DNA from 2 places in the Synechococcus sp. CBW1107 genome. Region 2 is predicted to be linked to the other one. Evidence: riboswitches for the same ligand, from Rfam matches in the RefSeq annotation. Region 2 holds a riboswitch; the other holds the start of a gene.

Region 1 (9,384 bases), 1.6 Mb from region 2:
ACCGACAAGCTCTGGGTGCGCGTTCGCGACGACATCAGTCTCGAGGAGCTGGCCAGCCAGCTGCGGGTTCAGGAAACCCCTCTGGCCAAGCTCAACGACGTCAATGAAGACCACGGCTTCAGCCGCGGCGACTGGGTGGTTCTGCCTTCCTCCAAAGCTTCGACGGCCAAGCAGCTCGCCTCCCTCGACACCAGCGAGCTGCGGCGCTCGGCTCCCCTGAGCGAGCCGCCCCCTCTGGAGTCCACCGGTGTGGTGCGCTTCGGCGACAACCTGGTGAAGCTCGCCCAGCGCTACAGGCTCAGCATTCAGGATCTGCTGCGGCTCAACCCCGGCCTCGAAGCGGCCCGTCTGGTTGAAGGAAGTCAGATCCGCGTCTCCAAGGCCGGAGCGTCCCGCTCGCGCATGGTGCTGGGTCTCAAGCCGGTGGGCAGCGGCGGACTCAGCTGGCCCGACCTCCCTGGCTTCAACCGTCCGGGTGAGCCGCGCACGGATCCCAACCAGATCGGCAGTGGCTGGATCTGGCCGGCCCGCGGCGTGTTCAGCTCGGGCTACGGCTGGCGCTGGGGACGGATGCACAAGGGGATCGACATCGCCAGCAACGTGGGAACGCCGATCGTGGCGGCTCAGGGCGGTCAGGTGACCTACGCCGGCTGGCACGACGGGGGTTACGGCTACCTGGTGGAGATCCAGCACCCTGACGGCAGCAAGTCGCTCTACGGACACAACAGCCGTGTGCTGGTGCGGGTGGGCCAGCAGGTGGCCCAGGGCACCCAGATCTCGGAAATGGGCAGCACCGGTCGCAGCACCGGTCCCCATCTTCATTTCGAGATCCACCCCCCTGGACGTGGTGCCACGAATCCGCTTCAATTCCTCCCCGGCAGAGCCTGATCTCCATCTTTGCCACCTCCCTCGTCCTGCCAGGGATGAGGGAGGTCGATCGTTTAAAGTCCTTACAACCGGGCTCGGTAGCTCAGCTGGTTAGAGCGTGGGATTCATAACCCCAAGGTCGGGAGTTCAAGTCTCCCCCGAGCCATTCTTGGCGTCCAACTCGGTGACGCCGTCCTTCCGACCGTTGTCACGCTCCTGACGAGCGATTTCGGGTTCTTCCCAGGCTGCACGTGCCAGCGCACGTGCAGCGATCTGGATCAGGCTGAGCTCAGCGCATCTCGATGGCGTTGAGGCGCTCGCGGAAACTGGCGGAGGACGAGCCCCCTTCAGGGCCCGGGGCGGGGGGCAGATTGGGCGCCGGGGCCGGCCCCGCATAGCGTCTGGCACGGCCGTAGAGCTGGGGCCGCACATCCACGGCACGCACCAGGGTGCCGGTGCGTGAGCGGCCGCCCCCGTCCTCGGCGCCGGGCTCCTCCCGGTTGAGGGGGCTGGTTTTCAGCTCGCTGCGCAGCTGGTTGAGCAGGCGGAAGTGACCGGTGTTGTTGTACTTGCGAAGCAGGACAGGGTCCCAGGACATCAGGTGAAGGCTGTGGATGGGGGCGGGGCAGGTGCCGTCGTCGCCAGATCCATCGTAGGAGCAGCTCCTGCCAGAGTTCCGTGATAAATTGTTGCGGTCGCAAGTGGTAGTCGGTCCGAGTTCGGACTGAGTTCCCTGCCCTGCCCTGCCCTTCCCTTCGTCACCCCTTTTCAAGCATGTCCCGGCTCGTCGGTCTGAAGGCCCCTGAATTCACCGCCACCGCTGTCGTGGATCAGGAGTTCCAGACAGTCACCCTCTCCCAGTACCGCGGCAAGTACGTGGTGCTCTTCTTCTATCCCCTCGATTTCACCTTCGTCTGCCCCACGGAAATCACCGCGTTCAGCGACCGCTACGCCGATTTCACCAGCCGCAACACCGAGGTGCTGGGTGTGTCGGTGGACAGCCAGTTCTCGCACCTGGCCTGGGTCCAGACCGATCGGAAGCAGGGTGGCCTCGGGGACATCGCCTATCCCCTGGTGGCCGACCTCAAGAAGGAGATCGCTTCTGCCTACAACGTTCTCGATGAAGATGCCGGTGTGGCCCTGCGCGGTCTGTTCATCATCGATCCCGACGGTGTGATTCAGCACGCCACCATCAACAACCTGGCCGTGGGCCGCAACGTCGAAGAGACGCTGAGGGTCCTTCAGGCCTTCCAGCATGTCAAGGCCAACCCCGATGAGGTCTGCCCCGCCAACTGGACACCGGGCGAGAAGACCATGAATCCTGACCCCGTCGGCAGCAAGGAGTTCTTCGCCGCGGTCAACTGATCGATCGGCGCCGCTTCAGCGGCGGATCATTCCTGGGGGGCCATCGGCCCCCTTTGTTGCTGCCGGCCTGAAGCGAACGGATCAGCTCAGCAGGCTGGCGAACAGGCGCTGACCGTCGATCCCGCCGAGTCGGGGATCGCAGGCCCGCTCCGGGTGGGGCATCAGTCCGAGCACGTTGCCGGCGGCGTTGCACAGACCGGCCACATCGCCCACGGAACCGTTGGGATTGTTCTGGTAGCGCAGAACCACCTGGCCGGCCTGTTCCATGGCCTCGAGAGTCGCCGGCTCGCACTGGTAGCGACCTTCGCCATGGGCGATCGGCAGGGTGATGACTTCGCCCTCCCCATAGCCGGAGAGCCAGCGGCAGCTGCCGGGACGGACCGAGAGGGCCGTGGGTTCACAGAGGAAGTGCAGACGGCTGTTGCGGGTGAGGGCACCGGGGAGCAGGCCCAGTTCGGTGAGCACCTGGAAGCCGTTGCAGATGCCCAGCACCGGGCCGCCCCTCGCGGCGTAGTCCGCCACGTCCTCCAGCACCGGAGCGAAGCGGGCGATGGCGCCGCAGCGGAGGTAATCGCCGTAACTGAAGCCTCCGGGCAGCACCACCGCATCCAGCCCGCTCAGACCACGATCCTCGTGCCAGAGGAAGCGGGTCGGAAGTCCCAGGCAGCCTTCGGCCGCCCAGCCCACGTCCCGGTCGCAGTTGGAGCCGGGGAAGACCACCACACCGATCGTCATGCCGGCTGACCCGCCCCGTCGGCGGGGATCTCGCTGAGCTCCAGTTCCCAGTTCTCGATCACGGGATTGGCCAGCAGCCGGTCGCTGAGCAACTCCACCCGGGAGCGGGCCGTGTCGGCATCCGCTGCTTCGATCTCCAGGTCCACCGCCTTGCCGATGCGCAGGCGATCCACCCCCTCCACCCCCAGGCGGATGGAGGCGGCTCGGGTGGCCTCTCCGGCTGGATCGAGAACCGAGGGCCTCAGAGAGATCAGCACACGGGCGTGAAAGCGTGGCACCAGGCAGCCGGGGCGTTTGTTAAATCTTGACAGCCCATGTTCCCCCTCCGCTTCGCGCCGCTCCAGCTTGAAAGGGTGAGACGGAGGAGACCAAGGCCATGCAAGCCCCACCCCTGGCGTTGACCCTGGCGGCGGCCGTGGTCTTGGGGCTGGGCATGGTCCCGCGGCCGGCGCTGGGGGCTGAGCCGCCGGCCTACAAGCTGGAATGCCGTCTGGAGAATGGCCCCTGGCACCCCTGCGTGATGACGGTGGAGGCGGTGGGGGAGCGCTGGCAGATCGACCTCGAGGGGCTGCGGGTCGTTTTCCGCCATGACGGTCGCGGCACGGTCGAGATGCGTCGCTCCAGCGGCCCCTGGCAGCCGGTGAGCAGCCGCTGGCAGGACGACCATGCCCTCTGCTGGGACGGTGTCTGCGCCAAGGGCTCCTTCCCGCTGGATTGAGGGTCGCTTCAGACCCTGGGGCTGAGGGCCGCGCCGCCCAGGGCTTGCTCCAGCCGCCCCCGGTCCAGGTGCAGCCCCAGCACCACCAGCTCCAGGCCCGGGCGTTCACCGCCGGTGGCAGCGACGCTCTGACGGTCGTACCAGCAGTCGAGCCGCGGACCGACCGCCTGGATCTGCAGGGGCCTCGGCTTGCCGCTCTGACGCAGCCAGCCCTTGAGTCGCAGGATCCCCTGCTCCACGATCTGCTCGCTCAGAAGGCGTTCCAGCGCCTGCCGCTCGAACTCCCCGGGCAGCTGCAGCGCCAGTGACTGCATCGGCACATGACTGTGGTCGTGGTGATGGTCGTGATCACCGTCGTGATCCGGGTCGTGCCCGTGGAGGGCCGGCTCCAGGCGCTGCAGGCCGAGCATGAGCTCCGCGGACACCTCTCCGCGCACCATCGGCAGCACCTGCACTCCTGGACGGCAGAGCGGAGTCAGCTGCCGCTGAACGGCCTCGCTGCGGGAGGCCTCGAGCCGATCGGCCCGGCTCATCAGCACCAGGTCCGCCGCCGCCAGCTGATCGCGGAAGAGGTCCTCAAGGTCACTGAGGTGGTCGAGGCTGGGGTCGGCCGCCCGCTGGCGCTCCAGGGCCGCCGGATCGCCCACCACACTGCCCTGAGCCAGGGCTTCGCCATCGACCACCGCCACCACGCCATTGACGCGGGTGCGGGTGCGGATCTCGGGCCACTGAAAGGCCTGCACCAGCGGCTCGGGCAGGGCCAGACCGCTGGTCTCGACCACGATGCCGTCGAGGCGATCGGCCTGGGCCAGCAGGATCTGCATGGTGGGCAGGAACTCGTCCTGGACGGTGCAGCAGAGGCAGCCGTTGGCCAGCTCCACCAGCCGGCCGTCGAGCTCGTCGTCGGGGCAGAAGCCGCAGCTGCGCAGCAGGGCTCCATCAATGCCCACCTCGCCGAACTCATTCACCAGCACCGCCAGACGCTGTCCACTGTGGAGCAGCAGCTGGCGCAGCAGCGTGGTCTTGCCGGCGCCGAGAAAGCCGGTCACGACGGTGACCGGCAGCCGCCGGCCGGGGAGCGGGGCCGGCGGGACCGCGGTAGGGATCGCCATCGTCAGGGCACCAGCTGGGTCCAGGCGAACGTGGCGCCGATGCCGATCAGCATCCCGGCCACCAGCCGCAGGTTGGCGGCCTGAAGCCCCCGGGCCCAGGAGCGGACCAGGGTGACGGCCGTGATCAGCAGGGCCCCCTGGCTGATCAGCAGGCCCGCCAGATACAGAACCTGGGCCGAGATCGACCAGCCCAGCACCGGCTGGCTCAGGACACTGCCGTGCAGGGCGATGGCGGGCAGGAGGATCCAGCGGGGCCAGCGGCCCAGCACCACCAGACCGGTGGCCACGAGCGAGAGGGCCACCAGCAGTTCACTGCCGGGCGGCAGCGGCAGCACCAGGCCGAGGGCAGTGGAGCCCAGTCCGATCGCCAGCAGGGCGATCACCCAGCGCAAAGGCTGTTGCAGCCCCACAAGGCCGAGGCTGAGCAGAAAGAGGAGATGGTCAGGGCCGAGCAGGGGATGCCCCAGGCCGCTGAGGAAACCGGCCAGGCCACCTTCCTTCAGTCCGAAGGCCTCCATCAGGTGGTGGGCCGAGGCGGGTGCAGCCAGCAGCGAGAGCAGCAGCAGGGGCGCCAGCCCCACCAGGCTGATCAGACTCCTGGGGATGGGCCTGGCGCTGGTGGGCTCGTGAGCGCTGGTGTGGCCTGATCGGGAAGCGGGACTGGTGGGCCGTGCCGGCTGACGCAGCCGGGCCGGATCCCTGGACAGGAAGGTCATGGTCTGGAATTCCGGTCCGCGCCGGCACGAGAGGGAGAACCGGCGGGTGTTCTGACTGGCTCGTGCGGCGGCTGCTGACCGGAGCACGGGCTTCACAGCTGCGGGACAGCGCCGGACTCACACCGGACTTTCCCCCTTGCCCCCGGTGGCTGCTCACCACCGGAACCGGACCCGAATGCTACCGGCAGCCCAGGCTTTCGACCGTGGACACCCCGGTGCTCGGGTTGACGCCATCGGCGCGGGAGCAGAGGGCCTTGACCTGGGAGAGATCCAGCACGGCGTCGCTGAAATCGGCTCCATCGATCCGGGCACCGGTGAAGCGGCTCTGCATGAGCATGGCGTTGCGCAGCACAGCACCACTCAGGTCAGCCCCATCGAAGCGGGTGGCGAAGGCCACGACGTCTTCGAGGTCGGCCGCGCTCAGGTTGGAGTTGGTGAGATCACTGGAGTTGAACACCGCCCCGCGCAGATCGCTGCCGCTGAGGTCGTAGCCGCTCATCGACGCCTTGAGGAACTCCTGCTGGCGCAGGTCACGCCCGTGCATATCGGGCTGCAGATCCTGCAGGGCGCGCTGACCCCGCAGCTCCGGCGCGGTGATCGCCGCGGCGCTGCCCACACCCACGAGCAGCGAGCTGCCGATCAGCAGGATCAGCCCCGCCAGCAGCGACCACCAGCGCCTGTGAACGCGCTGCCGGCAGGAGGCGAGGGGCCCGGACACCCGAAGAGCAGACGGCACGGCGCACGTAGCGTGACGGCTCAAGCTATGGCACATGAGCATGTCGCTGCGGGTGGTCGTTCCACCCCATCCCCTGATCGCCCACTGGCTCACGCTGCTGCGGGACCGGAACACCCCCTCGCCGCTGTTCGCCACCGCCATGGCCGAGCTGGGGCGCTGGCTCACCTACGAGGCCGTGCGCGACTGGCTGCCCCAGAGATCCCTGCAGGTGCAGACTCCCCTGGCCGTCACCGAGGGGATGGTGGTGGATCCGTCGGTGCCCGTGCTGGCGGTGCCGGTGCTGCGGGCCGGACTGGGGCTGTGGGCCGGAGCCCAGGCGGTGTTGCCCTCAGCCCGGGTGGCCCACATGGGCCTGGTGCGGGATGAGCACACGGGCGAGGCCAGTTGCTACCTCGACACACTGCCGCAGCGGATCGGCGAGCGGGTCGGAGTGATGGTCTTCGATCCGATGCTCGCCACCGGCGGCAGCCTGATCCAGGTGCTGGAGCGCCTGGAGGCCCGGGGTGTGACGGGGCAGCGGTTGCGGGTGATCACGGCCCTGGCGGCCAGTCCCGGACTCGCGGCCCTCGGCAGGCGTTTCCCGGATCTGAAGGTGTACACGGCCTGTATCGATCCCGAGCTGGATGAGGCCTTCCGCATCGTTCCCGGCCTGGGCGATGCCGGGGATCGCCTCAACGGCTCCCAGTCGCCGGCGTTTCCGGCGGAAGCTCAGGCCTAGGCTCCCCCGATTCCCCCTTCGCTCCGCCCCTCCGTCGCATGGCCGTCGCCCCCGCTCCCGGCAGCCCCCTGATCCTGGGCTCCAGCGCCGGGGCTGGCCTGGAGCGCAGCCTGCGGGGAAGGGTGCGGGTGCCGGGCGACAAGTCGATTTCCCACCGGGCCCTGCTTTTCGGCGCCATCGCCGAAGGCGAGACCCGCATCGAGGGGCTGCTTCCCGCCGAGGATCCCCTCAGCACCGCCGCCTGCCTGAGGGCCATGGGGGTCACCATCAGCCCGATCAGGGCCGGTGAAGCGGTGCTGGTGCAGGGAGTCGGCCTCGATGGCCTGCGGGAGCCCGAGGACGTGCTCGACTGCGGCAATTCCGGCACCACCATGCGCCTGATGCTGGGGCTGCTGGCGGGCCGCACGGGCCGCCATTTCGTGCTCAATGGCGATGCCTCCCTGCGCCGGCGGCCGATGGCCCGGGTCGGCCAGCCCCTGGCCGGCATGGGCGCGCAGATCCGCGGACGGGCGGGCGGCAATCTCGCTCCGCTGGCGATCGAAGGCAGCCAGCTTCACGGCGCGGTGATCGGCACACCCGTGGCCTCGGCCCAGGTGAAATCAGCCCTGCTGCTGGCGGCCCTCACGGCCAGCGGGTCCACAACCGTGATCGAGCCGGCCCGCTCCCGCGATCACAGCGAGCGCATGCTCAGCGCCTTCGGTGCCGAACTGGAGGTGGGTGGTGACATGGGGCGCATGATCTGTCTCCATCCCGGGTCCACCCTGAGGGGTCTGCCGGTGGTGGTGCCCGGTGACATCAGTTCGGCGGCCTTCTGGCTGGTGGCCGCCGCCATCACCCCCGGAGCCGAGATCACCGTGGAGAACGTGGGTCTCAACCCGACCCGCACCGGTCTCCTCCAGGTGCTTCAGCAGATGGAAGCCCGGCTGGAGGTGCTCAATCCCCGCGATGTGGCCGGTGAGCCGGTGGGGGACGTGCGTGTCAGCCATGGTCCGCTGAAGGCCTTCGAGATCGGTGGCGACCTGATCCCCCTGCTGGTGGATGAGATCCCGATCCTGGCGGTGGCGGCCTGCTGCGCCGAGGGGGTGAGCCGCATCCGTGATGCCGGGGAACTGCGCGTGAAGGAAACGGACCGGCTGGCGGTGATGGCGCGCCAGCTCGGGGCGATGGGGGCAGCACTGGAGGAAACCGCCGACGGCCTGGTCATCGAGGGTGGCCGTCCCCTCCATGGCGCCGAGGTCGACAGCGAAACCGACCACCGGGTGGCCATGAGCCTGGGGGTGGCCGCCCAGGTGGCCGGCGGCACCACCCGGCTGCACCGCAGCGAGGCGGCGGCGGTGTCCTATCCAGGCTTCTGGGAGGATCTGGCGCGTCTGCAGACCGGTCCCTCCGGTCCCGCGGGGTGAAGCCCGGGGCTCCCGTGGCGGCCCACCTCAGTCCCCGCCTCACCGATGACGGCAGTTTCAGCCTGCACAGCGCCGAGTTCGCTGAAGGATTTCACTGCCGCAGTGGCGCCCTGCTGGAGGCGCGGCGCACCTATGCGGATCCGGCCCAGCTGGAACGCTTCAGCGCCGGGACGGAGCTCCGGGTGGTGGATGTCTGTGTGGGGCTGGGCACCAACAGCGCCGTCCTGCTCGAGCTGGCGGCCCCCCTGGGGTTGCGTCTGCACTGGTTCGGCCTGGAGATCGATCCGGCCCCCCTGGCTCTGGCCCTGGCGGAGCCGTCCTTCCGCCGGCAGTGGCAGCCCGCGCTCGGGCTGGATCTGCTCCGGCAGCTGAGGGACACCGGTCGCTGGATCAGCCCCCACGGGCGGGGAGACCTGCGCTGGGGTGATGCACGAGAGCAGATCAGGTGGGTGACGGCGCAGGCCGCGGGGCGCTGCGATCTGGTGATGCTCGATGCCTTCTCACCGCGCCATTGCCCCCAGCTCTGGAGCCAGGAGTTTCTGGCCGCACTGGCCGCGCTGCTGGCCCCCCAGGGGCGTCTGCTCACCTATTGCTCGGCCGCCGCCCCCCGCCGCAGCCTGGCGGCGGCCGGCCTCCAGCTGGCGGCGCTGCGGTCCGAAGCCGCTGGGACCTCGGCTGCCGGGGCCGCTCAGGCCTGGAGCCTGGGCACCGTGGCGGCCCGGACGCTGGAGGCGTCCTCGCCCTGGTGGCGGCCCCTCTCGCTGATGGAGCAGGAGCATCTGGCCAGCCGGGCCGGAGAGCCCTACCGCGACCCGGGAGGCAACGCCGAGGCCTCCCGGATCCTGGCTGATCGCCAGAGGGCCCAGGCTCTCAGCGGGACGGAGCCGTCGGGTGCCTGGCGGCGGCGCTGGGGTCTTGACGGACGAGGCCGGTAGATTCCGACGCCAGATGCCTTGATCCGCCGATGCTCGCCGTTGCCGTGCTGGCCGCTGGAAAGGGCACCCGGATGAAGAG
Region 2 (9,384 bases):
GCAGGGCTGCCGCCTTGATCGCTCCCTTGACGTAGGCCTGGTTGAGGTAACCGATCGAGCCAGGAGTGTTCTGGACCACACCGGCAACGCCCTCATTGCCCTTACCGCCCACACCAACGGGCCACTTCACCGATTTGCCCTCGCCCACCTTGCTCTTCCAGGCCGGAGAGAAGGCAGAGAGTGAGTTGGTGAAGGCGAAGGTGGTGCCGGAGCCATCGGAGCGATGCACCACGGTGATCTTGCCGGCTGCGCACTTGAGTTGCTTCCAATCGGTGATCGCACCCAGGAAGATGTCAGCAGCCTGCTTCTGGGTGAGCTTGAGGGAGCAACCCGGCTTGTTGTAGGCGATGGCGATGGTGCCACCCACCGTGGGCAGTTGAACCACACCCCGCTTCACCTTGGCGGCATCGGCAGCGCTGATCGGCTCATCGGTGGCCCCGAAGTCAACGGTGCCGGCAATGAACTGGCGCACACCGGCACCTGAGCCCACCGATTGATAGTTGACCTGAGGACCGCCGGAGCTGGCGAGATCGGAAAAGGCGCGTTGGTAGAAGGGAGCGGGGAACGTGGCTCCTGCTCCGTTGAGGCTGTTTTGAGCCGTGGCCGCGGCACCAGCACCGAATGCGGCGAGAACACTGAAGACAAAGGCCTTCTTCACGAAGGTCATCACAAGCGCCAATGGGGAGCGATTCCTGACTAGCAAGGAGCCCGCCCCACACGATTTATGAGCTGGTTAAGCTTGCTTCAAGATCTGGATTGATCGCCAAAATCACCTTGTCTTCAGATCAATTTTCGCTCAATCACTTCCATCCTCCGCAGGAGGTCCACCCTGGCTGGCAGGGCTCCGCCAGCCAGGGTGGAGAGTGGATTCGCCGAATCCTCTGCAGGACATGAGCCAGGACAGCGACGACATCTTTGCCTTCCTTGCCCGCATCGACTCCGACAAGGAGCTGCGCGAAGCGCTGAACCTCGTCGAATCAGCCGAGCAGGTGGCCGAACTGGCCAGGGAGAGGGGCCACCACTTCTCGGCCGCGGCCTTGCTTGAGCTGTTCAGCCGCTGCAATGAAGCCCCGCGGGCCAGGCTGGGGCTGATGGATGAAAAGCTGATCCGGGTCCATCTCAAGCGCGATCAGCTGCGCTGAGCCACGGCTGCCATGGCTCTCCACCTTCCTCCCTACCAGCCCCTACCCCCTCCTCCAGCGGACCCCGACGACCTGGTGACGGTGCCTGTGGCCGGACTGAGGCCCTGCCAGCTCTGCATCGGCCTGGCCGAGATCCGCCATCGCCAGGCGGATTTCGCCTCAGAAACGCCCAAGGAACGGCGGCGTTACCTGCGGCAGAAGCCCGTTCCCCTGGTGCGTGACGCCAGTGGCGCTCTGTGGATGGTGGACCGCCACCATCGCCTGCGCGGTCTGCTGGAGCTCGAGCCCGGCGCCACCGCCTTCGGCTACGTGATCCTGCAGCTGGCCAGCCATGACCCTGGCGCGGCGCTGGAGGCCCTGGCCCAGCGCGGCTGGCTCTACCTGCACGACGGCCGTGGCCAGGGCCCCTGGCCTCCCGAACGGCTGCCCCAGAGCCTTCTGAACCTTGACGATGACCCCTACCGCAGCCTGGTCTGGAAGCTGAAACAGGAGAAGGTGATCGCGCCGGCGCCGCTGATCCCCTTTCACGAATTCCGCTGGGGAGCCTGGCTGCGCAGCCGCTGTCTGCCCCCCTTCAGCTCCCTCTGTCTCGAGCCGGCCCTGCCGGCGGCCCGGGCTCTGGCCCGCTCCGCGGCGGCCTCGCGGCTGGCCGGCTGGAAGGGCTGAGCAGATCCAACCGGATGCAGAAGAGCCGGCCTAGGGTGAAATCTCTCGTCCCCCCTTAGCGGAGACCTCTGGTATCCCCGCTTCGATCCGGTCCGAGCGGACCATTCGGTCGCCTCCTCTGAGCTCGAACAAGGAGTGCACCCGGATGTCCAAGGCTCTGCAAGGCCTCGGCCTGCCGCCGATTCCCACGGCAATCATTTACTGCGAGGCCAACTTCGGCCTGATCGACGGCAAGACCGCCAACGGGCTCGTGCGCCATTCGCCGAGCTACCGCATCCTCAGCGTGATCGACAGCCACAAGGCCGGGATGGATTCCGGCGTCGTGCTGGATGGCGTGGCCAACGGCATCCCCATCTGCACCGATCTGGCCGCGGCCCTGGCCCTGCCCGGGGGGCCTGCCGATCGGCTCATCTTCGGCATGGCCCCGGCCAGCGGCAGGCTCGCACCCCCTGAGCGCAGGGTGCTGCTCCAGGCGATCAGCGCCGGCCTGCACCTGATCAATGGACTGCACGAATTCCTCAACGACGATGCCGAGTTCGCCGCGGCGGCAGCGGCCCACCAGGTGAGCATCACCGATGTGCGCCGGCCACCCAGCCCGTGCGACCTGCGCCTGTTCAGCGGCCGCATCGACACCCTGCCCTGCCGCAGGATCGCCGTGCTCGGAACCGATGGAGCCATCGGCAAGCGCACCACCGCCGTGATCCTCACGCAGGCCCTGAACGACGCCGGCATCAGGGCCGTGATGGTGGGCACGGGACAGACCGGACTGATGCAGGGCGCCCGCCATGGCGTCGCGCTCGACGCCATTCCCTGCCAGTACGCCTCCGGCGAGGTGGAGGCCACGGTGATCGAGGCCTACGAGGCGGAGCATCCCGACGTGATCGTGATCGAAGGCCAGGGCGCGCTCAGCCACCCGGCCTACCTCAGTTCCACCTACATCCTGCGGGGTGCCAGGCCCCAGGCGGTGATCCTGCAGCACGCCCCGAAGCGGCCCTGGCTCAGCGACTTCCCGGCGATCCCGATGCCATCGCCCTCCAGCGAGATCGCCCTGATCGAAAGCTTCGCGCCCACGCGCGTGATCGGCCTGTGCCTCAACCACGAAGCCATGAGCGAAGCGGAGGTCACGGCGGCGATCGCGCTCTACGGGATCGAGCTGGGGCTGCCCGCCACCGATGCGCTCACCCGCTCCCCCGAGCGCCTGGTGGAGATGGTGGTCGGTGCCTTCCCGGAACTCCAACCCACGCCTGCCACCCTCACCTCTTGACGGCACCGAGGCTGGAGATCCGCCTCGACAGGATTGGCCACAACGCCCGCAGCCTGGTGGATCGCCTCCGCGCCCGCGGTGTGTCGGTCACTGCCGTGACCAAGGCCACCCTGGGGCTGCCGCAGGTGGCCACCGTGCTGGCCGCGGCCGGGGTAAGCGGAATCGGCGAACCGCGCCTCGAAACGATCGCCGCGCTGCGCCGCGCCGGCGTGAGCCTGCCGTTGACCCTGATCCGCTCACCCATGCCGAGCCAGGTGCAGCAGGTGGTGGCCCAGGCCGACATCAGCCTGAACACCGAGCCCGCCGTGCTGGCGATGCTCTCGGCGGCGGCGATCGCCCAGAACCACCGCCACGGCGTGATCCTGATGGTGGAACTGGGTGATCTGCGCGAGGGAATCCTGCCGGAGCGGCTGGAGGGAATCGCCGCCGGCCTGCTGGGCCTGCCCGGACTGGACCTGATCGGTCTGGGCGCCAACCTGGCCTGCCAGAACGGCGTGGTTCCCTCGGAGACCTCGATGGCCCAGCTGTCCGGCCTGGCCACGGCCCTGGAGGCCTCCTTCGGCATCGTGCTGCCGCTGGTGTCGGGCGGGAACTCCGCCAACCTCCCCTGGCTGCTGGATGGGGGAACGGTGGGCAGGATCAACAACCTGCGCCTGGGGGAGGCGATCCTGCTGGGCCGCGAACCCCTCCAGCGCCGCCCCATCCAGGGGCTCTGCACCAGAGCCTTCCGCCTGGTGGCGGAGGTGATCGAATCGAACCGCAAGCCCACCCTGCCCTGGGGAGACTGCCAGCAGGGCGCCTTCGGCTCTCCACCCGCACGGGTGGACCGGGGCGACCGCTGGCGCGTGCTGCTGGCCCTCGGCCTGCAGGATGTGGATGCGGCGGGACTGACGCTGCCGCGGGGGATGACCCTGCTGGGCGCCAGCAGTGACCATCTGGTGCTTGACACCGGCTCCGTCGCCGTGCCGGTGGGGACCGAACTGGTCTTTGATCTCAACTACAGCGCGCTGCTGCGGGCGATGACCTCACCCTTCGTGGCCCGCACCCTGGTCGGGACGATGTCCGGCCGGAGCGGCCGCGGATGCCGGGTCCAGGCTGGCCAGGTAGCGCTTGCGCTGCCCCGACGCCCAGGGCTCATCGAGACAGACCCCTCGGGGGAGAAGCCCGATCGGCTCGGCCATAGCGGCCGCAGCAGGGATTGAAGACATGTCCATGGGGCGAAAGCTAGGCAGCGGCCGCCTTGGCGACTGTGCGCTGCATGGCCACGGACCGTGCCAGCGGACACGGCCCTCCCCATTCACACCATGGGCAGCCAGGCCCGCCGGAAAGGTCCAGAATGACAAGGACGGTTCCAGCGGTTCACACCCTGGAGGCAAGGAGGAAAGTTCGGTGTGATGGGGCCTTGCGGTCCCCGTCGAATCCGGCACTGTCCCGCAGCTGTGATGGGGCTCCCCCGCGGAGACGCCCCTCAGTCAGAACGCTCGCCGTCTCAGTTCACCAAACCCCCGGCGCGGACCGTTCCCCCTCAATGAGCAGATTCCCCAGCAGCACCCTGGTGCTCTACACCGGCCTGTCCGCCGTGGCCTTCGCCCTGGCCGCCCAGCCGGTCCAGGCCCACGGCTTTGCCCATGGGGGCCTCGGCTCAGGCTTCCTTCATCCCCTCGCAGGTCTCGACCACCTGCTGCTGTTGATCGGCGTTGGTGCCGCCTCCGCCGCCATCTCCTCGAGCCTGCTGATCTGGGCCCTGGTGGGCGCCGTCGCCGGTGGCCTGTTCGGAGCCATGGGCGGCAGCCTGCCCTTCGGCGAGCTGCTCGCGGCCCTCGCCATCACCGCCGTGGCCGGCTCGATCCTCTGGGCCGAGAGGCAGGGCTCCAGCGCGCGTCTGAGTCTCTGGGGAGGGGTGGTGGCCGCCGCCGTGGCCGTGCACGCCATGCTGCACGGACTGGAAGCGCCCAGCGATCAGACCTCCCTCTCCTGGTGGCTGGGGGCCTTCGTCGGCTCACTGCTGGTGAGCGGCACGACCGTCGTGGTGCTGCGCCGTCTGCCTCGGACCGTCACCACCCGCCTGGCCCTGGCCCTGGCCCTCGGCGGTGGCCTGGTGGCCCTGGCGCCACTGGCCCTGATGCTGCGCTGATTCAGCGATGCCCACCGGGGGACTTGAACCCCCACGACCGAAGCCACTGGTACCTAAAACCAGCGCGTCTACCAATTCCGCCAGGTGGGCGTGAGCCGACTGTATCGAGCGGCTCAGAATGGCCCCACCGCCGCCTCTGCCGCCATGCTCGCCACCCTCGGTGGATCCCTGGCACTCCTTGCCGGTCTGCTGGTGCTGCTGCTGCCCCTGCTGGTGCCCGAGCTCAGCCGCCCCCGGGATTCGGTCTGGGGAGCTCTGGTGCTGATCCTGGGGCTGGTGCTCGTCACCAGCGCCGATAGGCTCAGCGGGGCACCGATGCTGGCCGTACTCTGCGGCGGCCTGCTGATCGGCCGTCTCAGCGTGGAGGTGGGCCTGGGCCGCTGGCGCCAGCTCAGCTGCGACGAGCAGGTGCGCCTCACGGGTGTCGAGCGCTGGCGCACCAGCCTGCAGCAGCTGGCCGCCGCCCTGATGCGGCTGATCAGCCTGGCGGGATCGACACTGGGGGGACTGCTGACCTGGCTGCAGGAGCGGCGTGACGCCAGCGCCAAGGCCCGCGAGACCAGCAAACGCTGGGTTCGCCCGGAGCCCGGAGCCACTGACACGGCTGAGGTGTCAGAAACCGAGACCCCAGAGGAGGCCTCGGAGCCTGAGGAGCCCATCAGCAGCGACGCCAGCGACGAGGAGGTGACCACGGTCGAGTCGTTCGCCGAGATCGAGCAGTTGATCGAGCAGGCCGGAGCAGCGAGCCCCGGCGCGGACCAGGGCGGGAGTTCCCAGGACCAGGCGGAAGCCGAAGCCACACCGGCCAGCGACGGGGCGGCCGGCGGCGGCGAAGAGCCCCCTGGGGAGAGCACAGCGGACCGTGATCACGAGGACACCCCGCTCGAGACCCAGCCGCCAGCGGATCCCACGCCCACGGATGCGGAACCCACACCCACGGATGAGGAGGTGTCACCGGGGAGTCCCTGAGGGCTGGGGTCGATAATTCGCCCTTGCTGCCCCCTACGGCGCCGTGACAGCCAGCCCGGTCTCCTACAAGGACACCCTCAACCTGCTGCAGACGCCCTTCTCGATGCGGGCGAACGCGAAAACCCGTGAACCGGAGCTGCAGGCGTTCTGGGCTGAGCTGGACCTCTACAAGCGGCTCAGCCGCGGCAATCCCGGTGAGGTGTTCACCCTTCACGACGGTCCCCCGTACGCCAACGGCCCCTTGCATGTGGGCCATGCCCTCAACAAGATCCTCAAGGACATCCTCAACAAGTACGCCCTGCTGCGCGGCCGGCGGGCCCGCTTCGTGCCTGGCTGGGATTGCCATGGGCTGCCGATCGAGCTCAAGGTGCTGCAGAGCCTCTCGAGCGCGGAGCGCTCGGCGCTGACCCCGATCGACCTGCGGCGCCGCGCCCACGCCTACGCCCTCGAGCAGGTGGAGCACCAGAAGGCGGGCTTCAGGCGCTGGGGCATCTGGGCCGACTGGGAGCAGCCCTACCTGACCCTGAACAGGGATTACGAGGCCGCCCAGATCGGTGTCTTCGGCCGGATGGTGCTCGCCGGTCACATCTACCGGGGTCTCAAGCCGGTGCACTGGAGCCCCAGCTCCCGCACAGCCCTGGCCGAGGCGGAACTGGAATACCCCGACGGCCACACGTCCCCCAGCATCTACGTGGCCTTTCCGGTGGTGGCCCTGCCGGGTGGTCTGGGCGCCAGGCTCACAGCCCTCGGCCTCACCCGCGCCGAGGCGGCCACCACACCGGCGGCTGGCGATCTGGCGGTGGCGATCTGGACCACCACCCCCTGGACCCTTCCCGCCAACCTGGCGGTGTCGGTGAATGCCTCGCTGGAGTACGCCCTCTGCCGCGTGGGCGATCACGGGACCAACGGCTATCGCACCAGCCGCCACCTGATCGTGGCCGCTTCCCTGGTGGAGAGCCTGCGCAGCACCCTCCAGCTGGAGCTGGAACCCCTGCTCACCCTCAGGGGCTCGGAGCTGGAAGGGGTCGAGTACCGCCACCCCCTCTTCGATCGCACCAGCCCGGTGGTGATCGGCGGCGATTACATCACGACCGAGGCGGGCACCGGCCTGGTCCACACGGCCCCGGGCCACGGTGTCGACGACTTCAACACCGGCCGCAAGGCCGGACTGCCCGTGCTCTGCCCGGTCGATGAGGGGGGAACCCTCACGGCGGAAGCCGGCCCCTTCGCCGGCCTCAACGTGCTCAAGGATGCCAACCCGGCGATCATCTCCGCCCTCGAGACCGCCGGCGCCCTGCTGCGCCACGAGCCCTACGCGCACCGCTACCCCTACGACTGGCGCACGAAGAAGCCAACGATCTTCCGCGCCACCGAGCAGTGGTTCGCCTCGGTGGAGGGCTTCCGCTCCCAGGCCCTCGACGCGATCGCCGCCGTGGACTGGCTGCCCGCCAGCGGCCGCAACCGCATCGAGGCGATGGTGCGCGACCGCGGCGACTGGTGCATCAGCCGCCAACGGACCTGGGGCGTGCCCATCCCCGTTTTTTACCACCGGGAAACCGGCGAGACCCTGCTCAATGCCGACACCCTCGCCCACGTCGAGGCTCTGATCGCCGAGTACGGCTCCGATGTGTGGTGGGAGAGAGGCGAGGCCGAGCTTCTGCCGCCTTCCTTCGCCGCCGAGGCGGACCAGTGGCGCAAGGGCACCGACACGATGGATGTGTGGTTCGATTCCGGCTCCTCCTGGGCCGGAGTGCTGGGCGGACTGAACCGTCGAGGAGATCAGGATCAGGGAGACGGGTCAGGCGGCGTGGCCTCCGGGGACCCCTCAGCAGCCGCTGAGACCACTCCCCTGCGCTATCCGGCCGATCTCTACCTGGAAGGCTCCGACCAGCACCGGGGCTGGTTCCAGAGCAGCCTGCTCACCTCCGTGGCCGTCAATGGCCACGCCCCTTACAGCCGGGTGCTCACCCACGGCTTCACCCTCGATGAGAAGGGCCGCAAGATGAGCAAATCCCTGGGCAACGTGGTCGATCCGGCCGTGCTGGTGGAGGGCGGCAGGAACGAGAAGCAGCAGCCCGCCTACGGCGCCGATGTCCTGCGGCTGTGGGTGAGTTCGGTGGATTACTCCGCCGATGTGCCCCTGGGGCCGGGCATTGTCAGGCAACTGGCCGATGTGACGCGCAAGGTGCGCAACACGGCCCGCTACCTGCTGGGCAACCTGCACGACTTCGACCCAAGGCCGGCGGCGGAAGGGGGTGATGCGGTGGCGATCGCTGATCTGCCGCTGCTGGACCGCTGGATGCTGGAGCGCACCGCCAGCCTGATCGAGGCGGTGAGCGCCGATTTCGAACGTTACGAGTTCTACCGCTTCTTCCAGGCGCTGCAGAACTTCTGCGTGGCGGATCTCTCCAACGTGTATCTCGACATCGCCAAGGACCGGCTCTATGTGAGCGGGGCCGGCGACTTCCGCCGCCGCAGCTGCCAGACCGTGCTGGCTCTGGTGGTGGAGCGTCTGGCCGGCCTGATCGCACCGGTGCTCTGCCACATGGCCGAGGACATCTGGCAGAACCTGCCGTATCCCGTGAAGGAGCGCTCGGTTTTCGAGCGGGGCTGGCCCACCGCACCGGCCACCTGGGGTCAGGCGTCCCTTGTGGAGCCCCTCCGGCCCCTGCTGGACCTGCGCGGGCAGGTGAACCGCCAGCTGGAGAACTGCCGGACCACGGCTGATCTGGGGGCCTCCCTCGAGGCCCGGGTGGAGCTGGACCTGGGAACCAGCGACCGTGCCGCAGCTCTCCGGGCCGCGCTGGAGGTGCTGGAGGCCAGCCCCCATCCCTCCGTTGACAACCTGGCCGACTGGCTGATCGTCTCGCGGCTGGAGCGGCGTGACCCCGGCGACCCGGCTCTGGCCGATCCCCTGGCCGAAGCCTGCGAAGAGGGCATCACCGTGCGCATCGCCCGCGCCGAAGGTCGAAAATGCGAGCGCTGCTGGCACGTGGAGACCGACATCGGCTCCCATGCCTCCCACCCCAGCCTCTGCGGCCGCTGCGTGGCCGTGCTGGAGGGCTGAGGGCAGGCACCACAGGCGCCACGCTCCGGCTCACCAGTGGGCTGGATCGAGGAAGTGCCCGGGATCGACAGGTCCGACCAGGATCCGTTCAGCAGCGGGATCCAGGGGCCCCTGCAGCAGCTCGGCACTCTCGAGGCTGGCG

The links. Region 2 has a riboswitch for cobalamin ahead of I1E95_RS06000 (HupE/UreJ family protein). Riboswitches for the same ligand answer to the same signal wherever they lie in the genome.
Region 1: it holds a riboswitch for cobalamin, as region 2 does, so the genes downstream of both, I1E95_RS14290 (HupE/UreJ family protein) here and I1E95_RS06000 (HupE/UreJ family protein) in region 2, are expected to answer to the same signal.

Annotation. Positions count from the first base shown of each region.
Region 1 covers NZ_CP064908.1:2,723,831-2,733,214, forward strand. Annotated here, with positions in the region: gene I1E95_RS14250 (peptidoglycan DD-metalloendopeptidase family protein) at 1-888, shown strand, start outside; tRNA gene I1E95_RS14255 (tRNA-Met) at 960-1,033, shown strand; gene I1E95_RS14260 (hypothetical protein) at 1,157-1,465, opposite strand; gene I1E95_RS14265 (peroxiredoxin) at 1,642-2,232, shown strand; gene purQ (phosphoribosylformylglycinamidine synthase subunit PurQ) at 2,314-2,967, opposite strand; gene purS (phosphoribosylformylglycinamidine synthase subunit PurS) at 2,964-3,245, opposite strand; gene I1E95_RS14280 (hypothetical protein) at 3,344-3,685, shown strand; gene cobW (cobalamin biosynthesis protein CobW) at 3,694-4,797, opposite strand; gene I1E95_RS14290 (HupE/UreJ family protein) at 4,800-5,513, opposite strand; cobalamin riboswitch at 5,537-5,698, opposite strand; gene I1E95_RS14295 (pentapeptide repeat-containing protein) at 5,692-6,153, opposite strand; gene upp (uracil phosphoribosyltransferase) at 6,284-6,967, shown strand; gene aroA (3-phosphoshikimate 1-carboxyvinyltransferase) at 7,006-8,370, shown strand; gene I1E95_RS14310 (MnmC family methyltransferase) at 8,385-9,305, shown strand; gene glmU (bifunctional UDP-N-acetylglucosamine diphosphorylase/glucosamine-1-phosphate N-acetyltransferase GlmU) at 9,335-9,384, shown strand, end outside.
Region 2 covers NZ_CP064908.1:1,119,193-1,128,576, forward strand. Annotated here, with positions in the region: gene pstS (phosphate ABC transporter substrate-binding protein PstS) at 1-667, opposite strand, end outside; gene I1E95_RS05980 (Nif11-like leader peptide family natural product precursor) at 891-1,142, shown strand; gene I1E95_RS05985 (ParB-like protein) at 1,155-1,808, shown strand; gene I1E95_RS05990 (DUF1611 domain-containing protein) at 1,954-3,072, shown strand; gene I1E95_RS05995 (alanine/ornithine racemase family PLP-dependent enzyme) at 3,069-4,274, shown strand; cobalamin riboswitch at 4,402-4,576, shown strand; gene I1E95_RS06000 (HupE/UreJ family protein) at 4,601-5,206, shown strand; tRNA gene I1E95_RS06005 (tRNA-Leu) at 5,215-5,296, opposite strand; gene I1E95_RS06010 (Ycf66 family protein) at 5,351-6,175, shown strand; gene ileS (isoleucine--tRNA ligase) at 6,219-9,242, shown strand; gene I1E95_RS06020 (hypothetical protein) at 9,273-9,384, opposite strand, start outside.